One region of the Rhizobium sp. SU303 genome, then DNA from elsewhere that is predicted to be linked to it. Evidence: predicted binding sites of a transcription regulator. Region 1 holds the regulator's gene; each other region holds the start of a gene.
What was found. Region 1 encodes LexA, which represses DNA repair genes until DNA is damaged. Its sites were predicted from a motif close to TGTTCNNNNTGTGTTCNG; they were not measured.

Region 1 (2,201 bases):
CGGTTTCTTCGGCGGCGTCTTCCTGACCTCGCTGATCGGCGGTTTTTCAACCGCGCTGTTTTCGATCGAGCATTTTCATCGCCTGACCGCCTACGGCCTGCCGGCAAACCTCGCGACGATGCCGATCATCTCCTTCATCATCATGCCGGCAGGCCTGCTGGCGATGCTGCTCATGCCTTTCGGTCTGGATGTTTGGGCTTGGAAGATCGTCGGATTTGGCCTCGATTTGGTGATCGCGGTCGCAAAGACGGTGTCCGGCTGGGGTGGCAATATCGACGTCGGCCGCTTGCCCGCCTGGTATTTCGCCGTCGCCGTGGCAGGCTTTCTGCTGCTGACGCTGCTCCGCACCCGGTTGCGCCATGTCGGCACATCGATCATCGCGGTCGCAACACTCATCCTGCTGCTTCTGCCGGTTCCCCGGCCGCCGGATCTGGTGATTTCGGAGGATGGCAGTCTCGTCGCGGTCGTCGAGGCGGCGGCAATGGCTTCCAACCGTGAAAGACCGCCGGACTTCATCTTCGACCAGTGGCAGAGAGCGCTGGTCCTGCCGAGGCATGATCCGCCGAAGATGCTGGATGGTCCTGCTATCCCGCCTGAGGGAGAAGACCGCCGCGTCAGGCTTTCCCGCGATCAGCAGAACGAAGCAAGGACCGCGATGCGGACGGCCGCAGCGGGCGGTGACGCAAACCGCTTTTCCTGCGTCAAGAAGGCCTGGTGCATATCAAGGCTTGGCAATGGTCGGGTGGTAACCGTCATCGACAACGCCGCCTATCTCGGCCCGGCGTGCGACGCGGCCGATATCGTCGTGACGTCGGTCCGCCTTCGCTTCAACAATTGCCGTTCAGGTGCGACGCTCTTCACCGGTGAGACGTTGCGCAGGACCGGTTCCATCGAGTTGCGCTTCACGGACACCGGCCTGGAGGTCGCAACCGCATTCGATGTATTGTCGCGGCCATGGATGCGCCATCGTGCCTATGACTGGCGCAGCAACAGTTTTACCGAATCCGGCCTGGCCAATGTCAGTGATATCGGCGAATGAGACCGACGAGTTTACCCTGAACCTTGACACGGTCCGGCCCGAAAATCCGGGTCTCGTAAGCTGGGTTGGCCGCTTCCAGCGCGATCGAGGCGCCCTTGCGGCGGAAGCGCTTGAGTGTCGCTTCTTCGTCGTCGACGAGAGCAACGACGATGTCGCCAGGACTTGCGGTGCTGCCGTTGCGGATGATCACGGTGTCGCCGTCGAAGATGCCGGCGTCGATCATCGAATCGCCCTTGACCTCGAGCGCATAATGTTCACCGGAGCCGAGCATGTCGGCCGGAACGACGATGTCGTGGGTATTGTTCTGGATCGCCGAGATCGGCACACCGGCAGCGATTCGGCCCATGACCGGCACGGAGACCGAGTTGGCGTTGTCGGCGACGGGTTTTGCGGGAGCAGGAGTAGCAACCGGCTGCGGCTTGCCGAGGCTGCCCTCGATGACGCTCGGCGAAAAGCCGCGCCGGGGCTGAATGCTGGGGCTGTAGGCCTCCGGAAGCTTGATGACCTCGATCGCGCGGGCGCGATTCGGTAGGCGGCGAATGAAGCCTCGCTCCTCAAGCGCTGTAATCAAGCGATGAATCCCGGACTTGGAGGCGAGGTCCAGGGCATCCTTCATTTCGTCGAAAGATGGCGGAACGCCGGATTCCTTCATGCGCTCATGAATGAAAAGGAGAAGCTCCTGTTGTTTGCGCGTGAGCATCGACGTTGTGACCTCGTGATTGAAACAAATCCAGAACAGACACTATATGTTCCATATGTGTTCCGCAAGTAGCTAAATTTCCGTAAAACTTGGCGCCAACTCGTTGAGATTTTTATTTTCATTCGCCGGATTGGGACACATCTCTTGCGTTGAGGGGCGCGCCGTCGCAAATCTCTTGCCGTTTCCAGGAGGGACATCATGAACGAGCATTCCGCCAAACCGCACCCGCTGGATCATGTCGTGCTGCCGGTCGTCAACATCGATCTGGCGCGCGAGAGGCTCGGCAAGCTCGGCTTCACCGTTGCCGCCGATGCGCGCCATCCCTTCGGAACGGAGAATGCCTGCGTCTTTTTTGCCGACAAGACCTATCTGGAGCCGCTCGGGATTGCGAGCGTCGAGGAGAGCGAGGCATCGGCGCGGCAAGGCAATGTCTTCACTGCCCGCAACCAGGCCTTCCGTTTC
Region 2 (2,201 bases), 520 kb from region 1:
TTCGTGGCCGACGAACCGCTCGCAGCCGCCTTCGCTGCTGTCGATATAGCTGCCGAACGGATGGTCGAATTCCATCCCGCCAAGAAACCGGCCCTCGCGGTACATCGCCGAAAGTGCAGCCTTGATCACTGCTCCGGCTGCTGTGCCGTCGATGAGCTCAGGCGCAATGACGCAGCCGAAATAATTCATCGCCCAGACGGGCTCGTCGGCAAGCCACACCACTTCCTGTCCGGCGAAATCGGTCCCGCCGAAATAGCTGTCGAGATAGCGCCAGTCGCCGCGTTCGTAACCGATATCGTGGGCACCCGGCCGACAGGGCGCGCGCGCCACGCCGCCGCCGACATAGGTCGCAGCCTTCGCCTCCACGAGGAATTCGTTCAGCCTCGCAATGTCGAGCATGTCATTCTCCTCTCGGCCCGATGCTGGCAAATATGCCGCGGCATGTAAAGAACAAAAAGGGAACATAGGTGAGAAATAAAGAGCCGCCCTGAGGAGGTCTGCTGCCTGAGCACCATGACCAATCTGCGGCGGATCGGGAAAGGGGCAAGGCTGCTGCCGATCACATCGAGCGCCGGACCTTAGCCGATTCGTCGCCTATTTCCTGGGATTTTCGAACACAAGAAAGAAGGAAAAGATTCCTGTTGACAACAGAACATACATGGAACAAATTGAAAACATAACGAGTAAAGGAGAGCCCGATGACTGACATGATCCGTGATATCGCAGCATTCACCTCCATCGCAATGTTCGTTGCCAGCTTCTCGCTCATCGTGATTGCGCTCTAAACTTTTCAGGGGATCGCATGGTAGTCATGCGGTCCGGACGCGGGACTTCTTCTGGACATCATCGCCCTCTATGCCGACAATGCGTCCGATTCATTCGGGTGATTGGGAAGGCATGTCATGGCGGGTACAGCAAAGGGTTCAACGGGTGAGGCGACCGGCGGCACGCCAGGTTTCATCCACCTGAGGGTCCATTCCGCCTATTCGCTTCTCGAGGGCGCACTGCCGCTGAAGAAGATCCTCTACAAGGCGACCAGCGACAGCCAGCCGGCGATTGCGATTACCGACACCAACAATCTGTTCGTCGCCCTCGAATTCTCCCAGAAGGCGATGGAAGACGGCCTGCAGCCGATCATCGGCTGCCAGGTCTCGATCGATATGGGAGACGGGTTGGAAACGGAAAAGCGCGGCGGCCAGCAGGCCCTGGTCAAGCTGCCGTCGATCGTTCTTCTTGCCGCGACGGATGCCGGTTACGAACGCCTGGTCGATCTCGTCAGCCGGGCCTATCTTGGCGGCGAGAGCAACCAGGCTGTTCATATCAGCGCCTCCTGGCTGGAGGAGGCAGGCACGGAAGGACTGATCGCATTGAGCGGCGCCTTGACCGGGCCGGTTGACGTGGCGATCAAGGAAGGCCATCCCGCTCAGGCGGAAGTCCGGCTGCTCACGCTGAAGCGTCTCTTCGGCGACAGGCTCTATGTCGAGCTGCAACGGCACGGCACTTACGACAAGCGGCACGAGCAGAAGATTATCGGGCTCGCCTACGCCCACGACCTGCCGCTGGTTGCGACCAACGAGGCCTTCTTTCCCACACGCGACGATTACGACGCCCATGATGCGCTGATGGCGGTCGCGCACAACGCCATCGTCTCCGACGACAGCCGCTTTCGCCTGACGCCGGATCACTATCTGAAGAGCCGGGCCGAGATGGTCAAGCTTTTCGCCGACCTGCCGGAAGCACTGGAAAATACGATCGAGATTGCCACGCGCTGCTCCTTCGCGCTGAAGACGCGAAAGCCGATCCTGCCACGCTTCACCGGTGCGACCGACGATGCCGAGGAGGCCGAACGCGCCGAGGCGAGCGAGCTGCGCCGCCAGGCGGTCGAAGGACTGGACATGCGGCTTGCAACGCTCGGCATGTCGCCGGGTTACGAGGAAAAGGATTATCGCGAACGGCTGGATTTCGAACTCAGCGTCATCGAGCGCATGCGTTTCCCCGGCTACTTCCTGATCGTTGCCGACTTCATCAAATGGGCCAAGCAGCATGACATTCCGGTCGGTCCCGGCCGCGGTTCGGGCGCCGGTTCGCTGGTCGCCTATGCATTGACGATCACCGACGTCGATCCCTTGCGTTTTTCGCTGCTCTTCGAGCGCTTCCTCAATCCGGAACGCGTCTCGATGCCCGACTTCGACATCGATTTC
Region 3 (2,201 bases), 1.7 Mb from region 1:
GTCAGCTCGACCTCCAGAGGCCCGCTGTGATGCGAGGCGCGGAAGAGCACGGCCTGCTGCTTGAGCGTGAGGCCTTCCTCGCGATTGTCGAGCACCATGTCGGTGATATACCGCGCCTGCTCGGCCTCGTCGCGCACGGTGACGAGGCGTGGCCGCTCGGACGATTGCCGCTCGGTCCAGAGGTTCTTGGTGAAGCGCTCCGAGGCGAGATCGATGACGGCGTTGGCGGCCGCGAGGATCGGCTGCGTCGAGCGGTAGTTGCGGTCGAGTGTGACGATATTGGCGGCCGGGCTGAAGGCGGCGGGAAAATCGAGGATGTTGCGCACTGTCGCGGCACGGAAGGAATAGATCGACTGCGCATCGTCGCCGACGACGGTCAGCCCCTGACCTTCGGGCTTCAGCGCCAGCAGGATCGAGGCCTGCAGCCGATTGGTGTCCTGATATTCGTCGACCAGCACATGGTCGAAACGGCTGCCGATATCCTCGGCAATCATCGCTTCGCCAACCATCTGCGCCCAGTAGAGCAGCAGATCGTCGTAATCGAGCACGTTCTGGCTCTGCTTGGCCTCGACATAACAGGCGAAAAGTTCGCGCAGCTGTTTCTCCCACCCTGCGCACCAGGGAAAGACGTCGCGCAGCACGAGGTCGAGCGCGGTTTCCGAATTCACCGCCCTGGAATAGATGGCAAGGCAGGTGCCCTTTGTGGGAAAGCGGCTTTCCGTCTTCGAGAAACCGAGGTCGTGCCGGATCAGGTTCATCAGATCGGCGCTGTCTTCGCGGTCGTGAATGGTGAAATCGGGGTCGAGGCCGATCTGCTGGGCATAATCGCGCAGCAGCCGCGCGCCGATGCCGTGGAAGGTGCCGGACCAGGAAAGCGCATCCGCCATCACGCCGGCATTCGAACCGAGCACGTCGCGGCAGATGCGTTCGACACGCCGCGCCATCTCGGCGGCTGCCCGGCGCGAGAAGGTCATCAGCAGGATGCGGCGGGGGTCGGCGCCCTTGACGATCAGATGGGCGACGCGATGCGCCAAGGTATTCGTCTTGCCGGAGCCGGCGCCGGCAATGACCAGCAGCGGCCCGGCAATATGGCTGCCGTCGATGAGCGTGCCGTGCTCGACGGCCATGCGCTGCTGCGGATTGAGCTTTTCGAGATACATCCAGCCGTCCGGTCGGGCTCCCGCAGAATCACCGCGGAAAGATTAGATGTTCCTTGAATGTTCGCGATTGCTGCCTCTGTCAAGCGATCTGGCGCGCGAGCAACATTTCAGTCGGGGAAATCCGGGCCGATCTCGCGCCGCACCAGCTTCAGGCTGCGGTCGGGCTGAAGGATATAGGTTTCCTCCACGCGCTGGCCCGTACCGTTGTAGAACTGGTTGTAGATGGCGCTGCCGACCGGCGACTTGCTGAGCTTCGTTCGCGGCTGGCCGCCATAGGTAATGCTGCCGGGAATGGGTTCCAGCGCCGGCGTATCGGCCGCAGAGCAGCCGGCAAGCAATGCCCCGCCAAACAAGGCGGGCAGAAGCGCTTTCATCGTCGTCATCCCTCTTTCGACTGCAGCCAGATATGGAAGTCGCGACGTCTTTCGCCAAGGGTCGTCCATGCCAGGGTCCATAGGAAGCGCTCTCAAATAGGCTCCTCCATGCGTGGCGCACCGCAACGAAATGCCTCGCCGCGGCGTTAACAGATATCAACTGACATCAGGAGACGGTCACTGTGCTCGGCTTTGCAGCATTCACGAACTATGGGGAATCCGGCCGGCAGGATCACATCGACGCGGCAACACGCGCCTCGGTGGAGTGCGCACTTCATGCCGCAGGCGATATCGAAGCCATAGACATCATCGTCACCACTTTAGGCTCATATGTCATCCTGGAAGGTTCCGTGCGCCGGCGGGGCGATGTCGAGCGGGCGATCGAGATCGCCGAGAGCGTCGTCGGTCGAGGCTATGTGCGCAGCCGCCTGCTGCGACGCTGAAGTCGAAAGATGGGATGCTGCGCCGGCCCTGTGCTCAACTGTCCTTGCAACGCATAAAGGGAACCAAGTGCTCTCCCGCGTGTTGAAATGCCGGACCTAAACGCTGGAGACTCCCATGCAGCTGCTTCCTCGCCTCTGGGCAACGACCTTGATAGTGGGTTGCGGTGTCCTTGCCGGCCCCGCCCATGCATCGCTCGAAACCGGCACGAATTATTCCGCTTTGC
Region 4 (2,201 bases), 1.2 Mb from region 1:
CGCAAAAGCCGAGCTTACTCTCGCGCCTCACCAAAAGCTTGACGCTGCCCGGCGCGCCGGAGCGCAAACCGATGCGCTTCGAAGCGCTGGCCCGCCCGCAGGCCGCCAGCCAGCGGCTGATCTCCACCGCCTTCGACGAAATCCTGGCGCTCGCCGAACTCGGCGGCCGCATGGAGGATCCGGAGCGGCTGCAGCGCATGCAACGCCTGGGGCGCACGCTTGGCGAAGCAGGCCTGGCGCTTCCCGGCAGCCTCGTCGGCCAGCTGGCCGCCGCCTCCGGCCAGACGCGCCCCGACCGCCTGCTGCGCGCCGCCTACGCTCTCGATCTGCTCGCCCGCCTCGATCCGCATTTGCCGTTTGTGAGGATGCTGCCTTGAGGCTGGGTCTCAGCGGCTCGATACACGCACTGCGCCGGCAGCTCGGAGACTGCGCTGGACGGCGGCGACTTGGCTGGATGCGATATCCGCCGAGACCTCGATCTCGCCTTCGAGCGGCGCATCGCGACGGGCGCCATCGTCATGAGAGATATCCCCGCCTGATGGCGCCGAACCCGCACTGTTCCGGTCGCTTGCCGACCGGATAAAGATGTCGGGCCTCGAAACCCCATGCTGCTGAACCAGATGTTCGACCGCGAGATCAGCGGCTTCGCGTGTTTCGAATGTGGCTCGGATCGTGATCGTGCTGTCGTCCGCCATTGGCTGCCTCCTTATTTTCATTTTTCACAGGATGAGAACGCCTTGGGCGGCTGGTAGTTTCGACGGCAGGTCCGAGCCGCCCATTGGAATTGTTGATATCGCGTCCCAGGCCTGCTATGTTCTGTTTTTGTTTCGGCGCGCAATTTCAGATGCCGATCCCATCGCGATCGCTGAAACCGCCATGAACGAGATAAGCTCACCCCCCGTCCGCAAAATCGTCCATGTCGACATGGATGCTTTTTATGCGTCGGTCGAGCAGCGCGATAATTCGGACTTGCGCGGCAAACCGATTGCCGTCGGCGGCTCGGCCGCCCGGGGTGTGGTGGCGGCGGCGAGTTATGAGGCCCGTAAATTCGGCGTCCACTCGGCAATGCCGTCGGTGACTGCCAAGCGCAAATGTCCTGACCTGATCTTCGTGCCGCCGCGCTTTGCCGTCTACAAGGCGGTGTCGCAGCAGATCCGTGAGATCTTTGCCGAATACACGCCGCTGGTCGAGCCGCTGTCGCTCGACGAGGCCTATCTCGATGTGACGCAAAATCTGAAAGGCATGACGATCGCCACCGAGGTCGCTCTGGAGATTCGCGCCAAGATCAAGCAAGTCACCGGCCTCAACGCGTCGGCCGGGATTTCCTACAACAAATTTCTTGCGAAGATGGCGAGCGACCTCAACAAGCCGAACGGCCAGGCTGTCATCACGCCGAAGAACGGGCCGGCCTTCGTCGAGCAGCTTCCCGTCCGGAAATTCCATGGCGTCGGACCGGCAACCGCTGAGAAGATGCATCAACTCGGGATCGAAACAGGCGCCGATCTCAAGGAGAAGACACTCGAGTTCCTCGTCGAGCATTTCGGCAAGTCGGGCCCCTATTTTTACGGCATCGCCCGCGGCATCGACGAGCGCCAGGTCAAGCCCGACCGGGTGCGCAAATCGGTCGGCGCGGAAGATACCTTCTCACAGGACCTCCACGCTTTCGAGCCGGCTCGCGAAGGTCTCCAGCCGCTGATCGAAAAGGTGTGGGCTTACTGCGAGGCCAACGGGATCGCCGCCAAGACAGTGACGCTCAAGGTGAAATATGCCGACTTCAGCCAGGTCACTCGCAGCAAGACGGTTCCGGCACCGCTGCCGGCAATCGCCGACCTCGAGGAGCTGGTCAACCTGCTGCTCGCGCCGATCTTTCCGCCGCGAAAGGGCATACGGCTGCTCGGCGTCACCCTCTCTTCGCTGGAAGGACGAGCACCGGCCGCGGCGCCGCAGCTGCGGCTGGCTTTTTAGAGCGCCAGCATCGGCTGCCGCAGGGGCCTGGTGCGCATCCTTGAACGACGGCGACGACCGTCCGTCGCCGCATTGGTTTCATCCAACCGGATATCCGCGATTTCGGCGGCCAGTGTTCCATGAAATCGCACCCGATTTCGAGCCGGGCCGGAACCTCGTCGGATCTCCGAAGTTTGCGGGACGAGGAGAATTCCACATGCATCTGATACAGTTGTTTATTCCGGCAGCGCCGCAAG

Region 2: dnaE (DNA polymerase III subunit alpha) is a predicted target of LexA. The motif match lies at 649-666, and genes of this name have one in related genera.
Region 3: RlegSU303_RS01190 (ATP-dependent helicase) is a predicted target of LexA. The motif match lies at 1,208-1,225, and genes of this name have one in related genera.
Region 4: dinB (DNA polymerase IV) is a predicted target of LexA. The motif match lies at 813-830, and genes of this name have one in related genera.

What each region holds. Positions count from the first base shown of each region.
Region 1 is NZ_CP088095.1:1,970,139-1,972,339, forward strand. It holds gene RlegSU303_RS09905 (ComEC/Rec2 family competence protein) at 1-1,039, shown strand, start outside; gene lexA (transcriptional repressor LexA) at 1,020-1,739, opposite strand; gene RlegSU303_RS09915 (VOC family protein) at 1,938-2,201, shown strand, end outside.
Region 2 is NZ_CP088095.1:1,446,700-1,448,900, forward strand. It holds gene RlegSU303_RS07220 (DUF5680 domain-containing protein) at 1-399, opposite strand, end outside; gene dnaE (DNA polymerase III subunit alpha) at 903-2,201, shown strand, end outside.
Region 3 is NZ_CP088095.1:242,714-244,914, forward strand. It holds gene RlegSU303_RS01190 (ATP-dependent helicase) at 1-1,160, opposite strand, end outside; gene RlegSU303_RS01195 (hypothetical protein) at 1,268-1,534, opposite strand; gene RlegSU303_RS01200 (BON domain-containing protein) at 1,717-1,977, shown strand; gene RlegSU303_RS01205 (hypothetical protein) at 2,093-2,201, shown strand, end outside.
Region 4 is NZ_CP088095.1:755,854-758,054, forward strand. It holds gene RlegSU303_RS03620 (hypothetical protein) at 1-377, shown strand, start outside; gene RlegSU303_RS03625 (hypothetical protein) at 387-695, opposite strand; gene dinB (DNA polymerase IV) at 877-1,965, shown strand; gene RlegSU303_RS03635 (hypothetical protein) at 2,162-2,201, shown strand, end outside.